DNA from 3 places in the Saccharothrix saharensis genome. Region 1 is predicted to be linked to each of the others. Evidence: riboswitches for the same ligand, from Rfam matches in the RefSeq annotation. Region 1 holds a riboswitch; each other region holds the start of a gene.
What was found. A riboswitch is a leader RNA that binds a small molecule or an ion and turns the genes downstream of it on or off. The one in region 1 is predicted to bind S-adenosylmethionine.
Positions count from the first base shown of each region.

Region 2: linked by a shared signal. The riboswitch ahead of FHX81_RS29710 (aminotransferase class V-fold PLP-dependent enzyme) and the one ahead of FHX81_RS17760 (methionine ABC transporter ATP-binding protein) in region 1 are both predicted to bind S-adenosylmethionine.
Region 3: linked by a shared signal. The riboswitch ahead of thrC (threonine synthase) and the one ahead of FHX81_RS17760 (methionine ABC transporter ATP-binding protein) in region 1 are both predicted to bind S-adenosylmethionine.

Region 1 is NZ_VFPP01000001.1:4,112,656-4,115,920, reverse strand. Features, by position in the region: gene FHX81_RS17770 (resuscitation-promoting factor) at 1-255, shown strand, start outside; gene rsmA (16S rRNA (adenine(1518)-N(6)/adenine(1519)-N(6))-dimethyltransferase RsmA) at 422-1,300, shown strand; SAM riboswitch class I at 1,387-1,479, shown strand; gene FHX81_RS17760 (methionine ABC transporter ATP-binding protein) at 1,682-2,692, shown strand; gene FHX81_RS17755 (methionine ABC transporter permease) at 2,689-3,265, shown strand, end outside.
Region 2 is NZ_VFPP01000001.1:6,510,183-6,513,447, reverse strand. Features, by position in the region: gene FHX81_RS29710 (aminotransferase class V-fold PLP-dependent enzyme) at 1-1,148, opposite strand, end outside; SAM riboswitch class IV at 1,183-1,296, opposite strand; gene FHX81_RS29705 (potassium/proton antiporter) at 1,359-2,831, opposite strand; gene FHX81_RS29700 (M28 family metallopeptidase) at 3,034-3,265, shown strand, end outside.
Region 3 is NZ_VFPP01000001.1:3,359,426-3,362,690, reverse strand. Features, by position in the region: gene thrC (threonine synthase) at 305-1,567, opposite strand; SAM riboswitch class I at 1,579-1,694, opposite strand; gene holA (DNA polymerase III subunit delta) at 1,791-2,774, shown strand; gene rpsT (30S ribosomal protein S20) at 3,026-3,265, opposite strand, start outside.

The DNA of each region.
Region 1 (3,265 bases):
CCCGACGGCGAGGTCTGGGACCGGCTCGCGTACTGCGAGGCGACCGGCAACTGGGCCATCAACACCGGCAACGGCTACTACGGCGGCCTGCAGTTCAACAAGGGCACGTGGGACGCCTACGGCGGCGCCCAGTACGCCGCGTACCCGCACCAGGCGACCCGCGAGCAGCAGATCGCCGTGGCGACCAAGCTGCGCGACGCCCGCGGCGGCTACTCGGCGTGGCCCCACTGCCAGCAGAAGCTGGGCCTGCCGTGACATGGCGCCGCCTCCGGCGTCGCGGCGAGATCGCCTGGAAGTCGACCGCTCGCGCCTGATCTTCCGACGCTCGACAAGCGTGATCGCCGGAAAATGAGGCGCGAACGATCGACGCGACCTCGCGTGGTGGTCCAGGGGCGTGCGTGACGTGGTGGAGAATGCACGGGTGACTGAGGACTCGACGTCGGCCGGTTCGGGGAGCCACCTCCTCGGGCCGGCCGACGTGCGTCGGCTGGCCGCCGAGCTGGACATCCGGCCCACCAAGAAGCTGGGCCAGAACTTCGTGCACGACCCGAACACGGTGCGGCGCATCGTGGCGGCGGCCGGGTTGCGCCCGGACGACGTGGTGCTGGAGGTCGGCCCCGGGCTGGGCTCGCTCACGCTGGCGTTGCTGCCCTCCTGTCGCGCGCTGGTGGCCGTGGAGATCGACGGTGTGCTGGCCGACCGCCTGCCCGTCACGGTGGCCGAGCGGGCCCCCGACCTCGCGGACCGGCTGACGGTCGTGCACGAGGACGCGATGCGCGTCACGCCGTCCCAACTGCCGCTGGAGCCCACGGCGCTGGTGGCGAACCTGCCCTACAACGTGGCCGTGCCCGTGGTGCTGCACCTGCTGGCCGTGCTGCCGTCGTTGCGCACGGGCCTGGTGATGGTGCAGTCCGAGGTGGCCGACCGGATGGCCGCCGGTCCCGGCAGCAAGGTCTACGGCGTGCCCAGCGTGAAGCTCGCCTGGTACGCCGACGCCCGGCGGGCCGGTCCCGTGCCGCGCTCGGTGTTCTGGCCGGTGCCCAACGTGGACTCGGCGCTGGTCGCGTTCGAGCGGCACGAGCCGCTGTCCACTGTGGATCCGAAGGGGCTGTTCTCGTTGGTGGACGCCGCTTTCGCCCAGCGGCGCAAGATGCTGCGCGGCGCGCTGTCCGGCTGGGCCGGTTCGGCGGCGGAGGCGCAGCGGCTGCTCGAGGCCGCGGGCGTGGACCCGGCGGTGCGCGGCGAACAACTGGCCGTCAGTGACTTCATCCGGATAGCCGAAGCCGCGTCCACTCGGTAGTCGATGATCTTTCGGCCGAAAGTGTGATTTGCCGGACGATCCGTTTTCGGGCTTGCGTCGCACGGGCTCGGTCGGGTGTACTCGTGGTGCCATCCCGAGCGGCCGAGAGACCTGGCTCTACGACGCCGCAGCAACCACCCCTCCATGGGGGCAGGTGCTTCAGCCAGGATCGATGGAGGATCACGTGCCCAGGATGCGAATGCTCACCCGCCGGCGGGTCGTCGACCACGGCCGCCGGACCTCGTCAGCGTGTCGCAGCTTCCGCTGAAGCCCTAGGCGCCTTCGAATCCTCGCGTCCTGCGTTCAGGACACCTGCTGAGCTGAGCCGTCGGTCACGCACGCCATGAGCGTGCGCTGCCGCATGCCGTCGTGGAGCGAAACGTGATCACTGTCGAGAACCTCACCAAGACCTTCCCCGGGAGTACCGGGCAGGTTCGCGCGCTGGACGGCGTGAACCTGGACGTCGCCGCGGGCACCGTGCTCGGCGTCGTCGGCCCCAGCGGGGCGGGCAAGTCCACCCTGGCCCGGTGCGTCGCGCTCCTGGAGCGCCCCGACAGCGGTGCGATCCGCGTCGACGGCACCGACCTCGTCTCCCTCGACGGCACCGCGCTGCGTGCCGCCCGCCGGCAGATCGGCGTTGTGCCGCAGGGGGATTCTCTGCTGCGCCAGCGCACCGCCGCGGGCAACGTCGCGCTGCCGCTGGAGGCCGCGGGCGTGGCCGGGCCGCAGCGGCGCACCCGCGTCGCCGAACTGCTCGACCTGGTCGGCCTGACCGACAAGGCCGGCTCCTACCCCGACCAGCTCTCCGGTGGTCAGCGCCAGCGGATCGCGGTCGCGCGGGCGCTCGCCGCGTCGCCGTCCGTGCTGCTGGCCGACGAGCCGACCTCCGCGCTCGACCCGGACACGACCGGCTCGGTGCTCACCGTGCTGGACCGGGCGCGCGCCGAGCTGGGCGTGACGGTGCTCGTGGTCACGCACGACATGGGCGTGGTCCGCAAGATCTGCGACGACGTCGCGGTGCTGGAGGACGGCCGGGTGGTGGAGCACGGCAAGGTGCTCGACCTGGTGTCCGACGCCGCCAGCCGCACGGCCGCGTCGCTGCTGCCCGCCGTGGACCAGAACCCGGCGGCGGAGGCCTCGTTCGACCGGGTCGCGGACGTCGTGCTGATCGGCTTCGCGGCCGTCGGCGCGCTGCTGCCCGAGGCCACCAGCCGGTTCGGCGTCGAGCTGAACCTGCTCGGCGGCGGTCTGACCAGGCTCGGCGAGACCCCGGTGGCGCGGTTCCGCGTCGGCCTCAAGGGCGAGCGCGCCGACTCGGCGCTGGAGTGGATCTCGGAAGCGGGCGGCTCGGTGCGACGGACCCTGTCGGGTCCGCAGGGAGTAGCTGCGTGAGGTCCGCAACACCCTGGTCCACCGTGCTCGACGACGTGCTGGTAGCCACCGGCGAGACGTTGTACATGGTGGTCGTCTCCACCCTGATCGCTGTTCTGCTCGGAGCACCCGTCGGCATCTGGCTTCAGCTCACCGCACCCGGTGGGCTGAAGCCCCGGCCGGTGTTGCACAAGGTGCTCGGGTTCGTCGTGGACCTGGGCCGCTCGATGCCGTTCCTGGTCCTGCTGGTGGTGCTCACCTCGCTGACCAGGCTGCTGCTCGGCAGCACCATCGGACCCACGGCGGCCATCGTGCCGCTGGCCGTCGGCGCCATCCCGTTCGTCGGCAGGCTGGTCCAGAACGTGCTGGCCGAGGTGCACGTGTCGGTGGTCGAGGCCGCCGTCACCACCGGGTCGTCCACGCTGCGGATCGTGCGCAGCGTGCTGCTGCGCGAGTCGATGCCCGCGCTGGTGAACGCCGTCGGCGTGACCGCGGTCGCGCTGCTCGGCTACTCGGCCATGGCCGGGGTGGTCGGCGGCGGCGGCCTCGGCGACCTCGCCGTGCGCATGGGCTACCAGCGGTTCAACGACCGCT
Region 2 (3,265 bases), 2.4 Mb from region 1:
CGGTGCACGGCGACGTGGGCGCAGAACGCGCCGTCGCGCACGCCGATGCCGTGCTCGGCGGACAGCGCGGCGGCCAGGTACCCGGCGTCCTGACCGCCGACGGTGAAGCTGACCACGCCCACGCGGTCGTGGTCCGAGCCGAACAACGTCAGCTCGTGCACCCCGGGAACGGTCTTCAGACCCTCACGCAGCCGTGCCAGCAGGGCGCGTTCGTGCGCGGTCGTCTGCTCCCAGTGCCTGCCCAGCACGTCGCACGCCACGGCCAGGGCGTGCACGCCCACCACGTTGGGCGTGCCGGCCTCGTGCCGCTCGGGCACCGCCGACCAGGCCACGCCGAGCCGGTCGCCGTGGTCGGTGACGCGGGCCGTGGCACCGCCGCCCACCAGGTACGGCTCGGCGGCCTGCAACCAGTCGGAGCGGCCGACCAGCACACCCGCGCCGAACGGCGCGTAGACCTTGTGCCCCGACAGCACGGTGTAGTCGACGTCCAGCGCGCGCACGTCCACCGGCCGGTGCGGCGCGAGCTGGGCGGCGTCCAGGGCGATCCGGGCGCCGTGCCGGCGGGCCAACCGGGCCAGCTCGGCCACGGGCCAGACCTCACCGGTCACGTTGGACGCGCCGGTCACCACGACCAGCCGGGGGCCGACGGGGGCCGCGCCCAGCGCCCGGTCCAGCTCCAGCACCGCCTGCGCGGGCGAGGACGGCGTCCGCAGCCGGCGCACGTTCGGCCCGCGCCACGGCAGCAGCGCCGCGTGGTGCTCGGTGTCGAACAGGAGCACGGCGGTGTGCCGGGGCAGGCTCCTGGCCAGCAGGTTCAGCGCGTCGGTGGTGTTGCGGGCGAACACCACGGCGTCCGTCCCGCGGGCGTTGAGGAACCGGCGCACGGCCGCGCGCGCCTGCTCGTAGACCCTGGTGCTGACCTGCGAGGCGAAGCCCGCGCCGCGGTGCACGCTGGCGTACCAGGGCAGCACCTCGTCCACCGCGTCGCGCACCTGCTCCAGGCACGGCGCGCTGGCCGCGTGGTCGAGGTTGGCGTACTCGACGCGCTCGCCGGTGACCAGCGGCACCCGCAGCGACGAGCCGACCACGCGGGGCAGCGCCTGCTCAGGGCGGGCAACGGTGGTGGTGGCGGGAACTGCGATCGTCATGACGCCCTCCGGGGTCCGGGACCCCACCCGAGGGAGCCCGCGCTTGCCGGACGCCCTGCGCGCCGGCCAGGTCCTCACCAGGGGCACCCCACCGCGGTAGGAGGGTTGCCGGCCAGCAAGCCCGGGCTTAGCGCTGGCACTCATGACCTTCGGGCCGACGTTAACCCGGACCGCGCGGCCCCGTCGAGGGGCGTTCACATCCTGGGAGCGTCACGGCAGGCCGACGTCGCCCTTCCAGCGGGCGAAGCGGCCCGCCCGGTCCACGGCCCGGATGCGCTGCTCCGTCGCCGTGCGCATGGCCTCGGTGCACACCACCAGCAGCTGGTCGTGCTCCTGCAGGCGGGTCGTCGGCTGCGGCGTGAAGCCGTTGTCGTCGCGCACCACCAGGCTGACCGAGGAGCCCGGCGGCAGCCGCAGCTCGGACAGGTACACGCCGTGCAGCTTGGAGCCGCGCTGGATGCGGACCTGGAGCAGCTCCGCGCCGAGCTGGTCCAGCGCGGACGAGTCGACCTGCACCTCGTGCGCCTCGCCGGACTTGACCAGCCGCAGCCACTTCGCCAGCCACGGCAGGGACGTGCCCTGCACCAGGGTCAGCACCACGACCAGCACGAACACCGCGTCCACGAGCCGCTGCGCGCCCGGCACGCCCTGGATCAGCGGGATCAGGGCGAACACGATCGGCACCGCGCCGCGCAGCCCCGACCACGAGACGAACACCTGCTCCCGCCACGGCACGCGGAACGGCAGCGCGGCGAACAGCACCGACAGCGGCCGGGCCAGCAGCACCAGCACCGCGCCCGCGACCAGCGCGGGCACCAGCGCGTCGAGCAGCCGGTCGGGTGAGGCGTACAGGCCGAGCAGCACGAACAGCCCGATCTGCGCGATCCAGCCCAGCCCCTCGGCGAACGACAGCGTGTCGGCCCGGTGCGGCAGGCGGGCGTTGCCGAGCACGAGGGCGGCGATGTAGACGGCGAGGAAGCCGGACGCGTGCGCGAGGTCGCCGACGGTGTAGGCGAGCAGGCACACCGCGACCGTGGCCAGCGGGTACAGGCCGGTGGAGGGCAGCGCGGCCCGGCGCAGCCCGAGCCCGCCGAGCCAGCCGAGCACGACCCCGACCACCCCGCCCGCGACCAGCTCGTAGACCATCAGCAGCGGCGCGGTCCACGTGATCGGGTCGGGTGCGGCCAGCAGCACGACGGCGATGTAGACCGGCGCGTCGTTGATGCCGGACTCCAGTTCGAGCGCGCCGATGAGCCGCTTGCCGACGCCGACGCCGCGCAGCACGCTGAACACCGCCGCCGCGTCGGTGGACGACAGCACCGCGCCCCACAGCAGGGCCGTGCGCCAGTCCATGTCCAGCAGGAAGTGCAGCGCGAACCCGGTCACCGCGATGCTCACGCCGACGGCCACCGTGGACAGCGTGATGCCGAGCCCCAGCGCGGGTTTCACCGCGCTCCACCGGGTGGTCAGACCACCTTCGGTGAGGATCAGCACGAGCGCGACCGTGCCCAGCGAGCGGGTCAGGTCGGCGTCCTCGAACTGGATGCCCACCACGGCTTCGCCGAGCAGCAGCCCGATGCCGAGGTAGAGCAGGAGGGACGGCAGACCGAGCCTGATCGACACCCTCACCGCGATGACCGAGAGCAGGAGTACGCCGGCGGCGATGCCCAGGTAGCCCGTCACACCGCCCACTCGACCTCCAGGCCGTCGTCCCGTGACATCACTCGACGGTGTCATTCTCCCCCGACGACACCGAAATGGACGAATCCGGCACCCCACGCAGCGTCACCAGCCGAACGTCGCTAGCGCGAACCATGCGAACCCGTGCATGTTGACGATCGGGTCCGCCGCCCCGGTCACCTCCACACCCTGCGGGAGACACACCGTGAAGCTGCGAACGATCTCCACCGCGCTGGTCGTCACCGGCGCGCTCCTCGGCTCCGGCCTCGGCTCGGCCACCGCCGCGCCGCCGTCCACCCTGGCCGGGCCCGACATCCCGGTCTCCGCCGTCCAGGCCGACCTGGGCCGGCTCCAGAGCATCGCCACCGCCAACGGCGGCAACCGGGCGCACGGCCGCCCGGGCTACCTCGCCTCGGTGAACTGGGTGAAGTCCAAGT
Region 3 (3,265 bases), 750 kb from region 1:
GCCGAGCGCTACAACCGGGAGAAGGCGGACAGCGCCTGGCCGCAGTTGCTCACCGCCTGGCGCGTGGTCACCGAACCGGTCGGCCCGCACGTCCTGCCCGAGCTGACCGCGTTCCCGCGCACCGGGTGGCTGCGGTCGTCCCGGATCTCGCTGTGACCGGCACCGCGTCCACGCGGACGGGCGGTGGCGGGCGACCAGGGGGATCGGCACCCAGGCGAGCGCCGCCGGGGTGAGCCGGGCCGTGTCGCCCGTGGTGCCGTCCGGTCGGCCGGAACCGCGGTCCGGCCGACCAGACGGCGACGGGTCAGTCCTGGAGTGCCTTCAGGACGGCTTCGGCCGACGGCGGGACGTTGGCGCGCGGGCCGACGCGGTCGCCCAGGGCGTCGAGGGTCTTGAGGCCGTCGCCGGTGATGAGGAGCACCGTCTCGCCGTCCGGGTCCAACTGGCCGGTCTCGATGAGCTTCTTCGCGGTGGCGACGGTGACGCCGCCGGCCGTCTCGGCGAAGATGCCCTCGGTCCGGGCCAGCAGGCGGATGCCCTCGACGACCTCTTCGTCGGTGACGTCCTCGATCGCGCCGTTGGTGCGGCGGACGGCGTCCAGCACGTAGGGGCCGTCGGCGGGGGCGCCGATCGCCAGCGACCGGGCGATGGTGTCCGGGCGGACCGGGGAGACCACGTCGTGGCCCGCCTTGAAGGCGGCCGAGACGGGGGAGCAGCCGGTGGCCTGCGCGCCGAACACGCGGTACGGGGTCTGCTCGACCAGGTCGAGCTCGCCCAGCTCGCGGAAGGCCTTGTCGACCTTGGTCAACTGGGAGCCGGACGCGATGGGCACCACGATCTGGTCGGGCAGCCGCCAGCCGAGCTGCTCGGCGACCTCGTACCCGAGCGTCTTGGAGCCCTCGGCGTAGTAGGGGCGGACGTTGACGTTGACGAACGCCCAGTCCTCGTGCTCGGCGGCCAGTTCCTGCGCCAGCCGGTTCACGTCGTCGTAGTTGCCGTCGACGGTGATGAGGTTGCCGCCGTAGACGGCGGTCATGAGGATCTTCGCCTGCTCCAGGGTGGACGGCACCAGCACCACCGACTGCCAGCCCGCGCGGGCCGCGGCGGCGGCGACGGCGTTGGCCAGGTTGCCGGTGGAGGGGCAGGCGAGGACCTTGAAGCCGAGCTCGCGGGCGGCGGCGAGGGCGACGCCGACCACGCGGTCCTTGAACGAGTGGGTCGGGTTGCCGGTGTCGTCCTTCACCCACACCTTGCGCACGCCCAGGGCCTTGGCGAGGCGGTCGGCCTCGACCAGGCGGGTGCCGCCGGGGTTGGTGTTGGGGTGCGACTCGACAGTGGACGGCACGGGGAGCAGGCCGCGGTAGCGCCAGATCGACCGGGGGCCCGCCTCGATGTCCTCACGGCGGACCCGACCGAAGTCGTAGGCCACTTCCAGCGGCCCGAAACACTCGAGACAGGCGTACTCCGGAGCGAGCGGCGTCTCGTGACCGCACTCGCGACACGACAGCGCGCGGGCGGGACCGAGGTCGAAGGAGGTGGTGGCCGAGGGCACACTGACAGCAGTCATCGCGAGGTATCTCCTCATCTTTCCCGCGCGTCGCGGGTCGGAATTGGCACCGTGGTCGCCAGCGGATGCTGTGCGACGGGTTGCCGGGGCTTCTTCGGGCCGATCCCTCTGCCCCTCTGGATGAGCGGTATTCAGTTGTGCCCTCAACTTACGTCACCATCCCGACCCGCAGCCAGAGACGTCCACCATCCGGACGCCCGGCGGGCGTGGGAGGATCGCGCCCGTGAGTGCGCCCGCTGACACGCCCGACGCCGTGCACCTGGTCATCGGCGAGGAGGAGTTGCTGGTCGAACGTGCCGTGCGCGGTGCGTTGGCGGCGGCGCGGAAAGCTGATCCGCAGGCCGACCTGACCCGCGTGCGCGTGACCGATCTCACCCCGCCTGAGCTGGCGGAACTGGTGAGCCCGTCGCTGTTCGCCGAGGGCCGGGTGGTCGCGCTGGAGGCCGCGCAGGAGTGCGGCAAGGAGATCGCCGAGGCGGTGGTCGCCTACGCCAAGGCGCCGGCGGACGGGGTGACGCTGGTCGTCGTCCACAGTGGCGGTGGGCGCAGCAAGGCGGCCAAGGACCTGCCCGGGTTGCTGCGCAAGGCGGGCGCCGCGGTCACCGAGTGCCCCAAGATCACCAAGGCGGCGGACCGGGAAGCGTTCGTGCGCAACGAGATCCGCGCGGCGGGCGGCGGCAAGGCCGACCCGGAGGCCGTGGCGGCGCTGATCGAGGCGATCGGGTCGGACCTGCGCGAGTTGGCGGCGGCGGCTTCGCAGCTCGTCGCCGACACGGGCGGCAAGGTCGACGCCGAGGCGGTCCGCCGCTATCACCGGGGTCGGGCCGAGGTGACCGGGTTCGCGGTCGCGGAGAAGGCCGTGATGGGTGACCGGGCCGGCGCGCTGGAGGCGTTGCGGTGGGCGTTGCAGCTCGGTGTGCCGCACGTGCTGGTCGCCGACGCGCTGGCCGACGCGGTGCGCACGATCGCGCGCGTGTCCGCGGTGGGCCGGGGCGACCCGTTCAAGCTGGCGGGCGAGCTCGGCATGCCGCCGTGGAAGGTGAAGAAGGCCCAGGGCCAGTCACGCGGCTGGGAGGACCGGGGGCTCGCGGCGGCGATGACGGTGGTCGCCGACCTGAACGCCGACGTCAAGGGCGTCGCCGCCGACTCGGGCTACGCCCTGGAACGCGCCGTCCTCAAGATCGTCGCCGCCCACGGCCGCCGCTGATCGGCCGGCTGACGGGCTGTCGGCTGCGGCTGGGGGCTGCGGCTGGGGGCTGCGGCTGGGGACTGACGAGCTGTCGGCTGTGGCCGGCGGGCTGCCCCGACCGCCTGCGGTTGATCGGCTGTCGCTGTCGGGCGTCGCCGACCGGCTGTCCCGGCTGTCCCGGGCGGTGTCTTGGTGGACGGTGATCGGCCCGTGAACGGGAAGTGCCGCCCACCCCGAGGGGTGGGCGGCACTCCGGCGTGAGGACCAGATCAGAGCTGGTTGGCGCGCCGCGCCAGCGCCGACTTCTTGTTGGCGGCCTGGTTGGCGTGGATCACGCCCTTGGTGACGGCCTTGTCGAGCTTGCGGGAAGCCTCCTGCGCGAGCGCGGTGGCCTTCTCCTTGTCACCGGCCTCGGCGGCCTCACGGAACTTGCGGATGGCGGTCTTGAGGGACGACTTGACGGCCTTGTTGCGCAGGCGCGCCTTCTCGTTCGTCTTGATCCGCTTCAT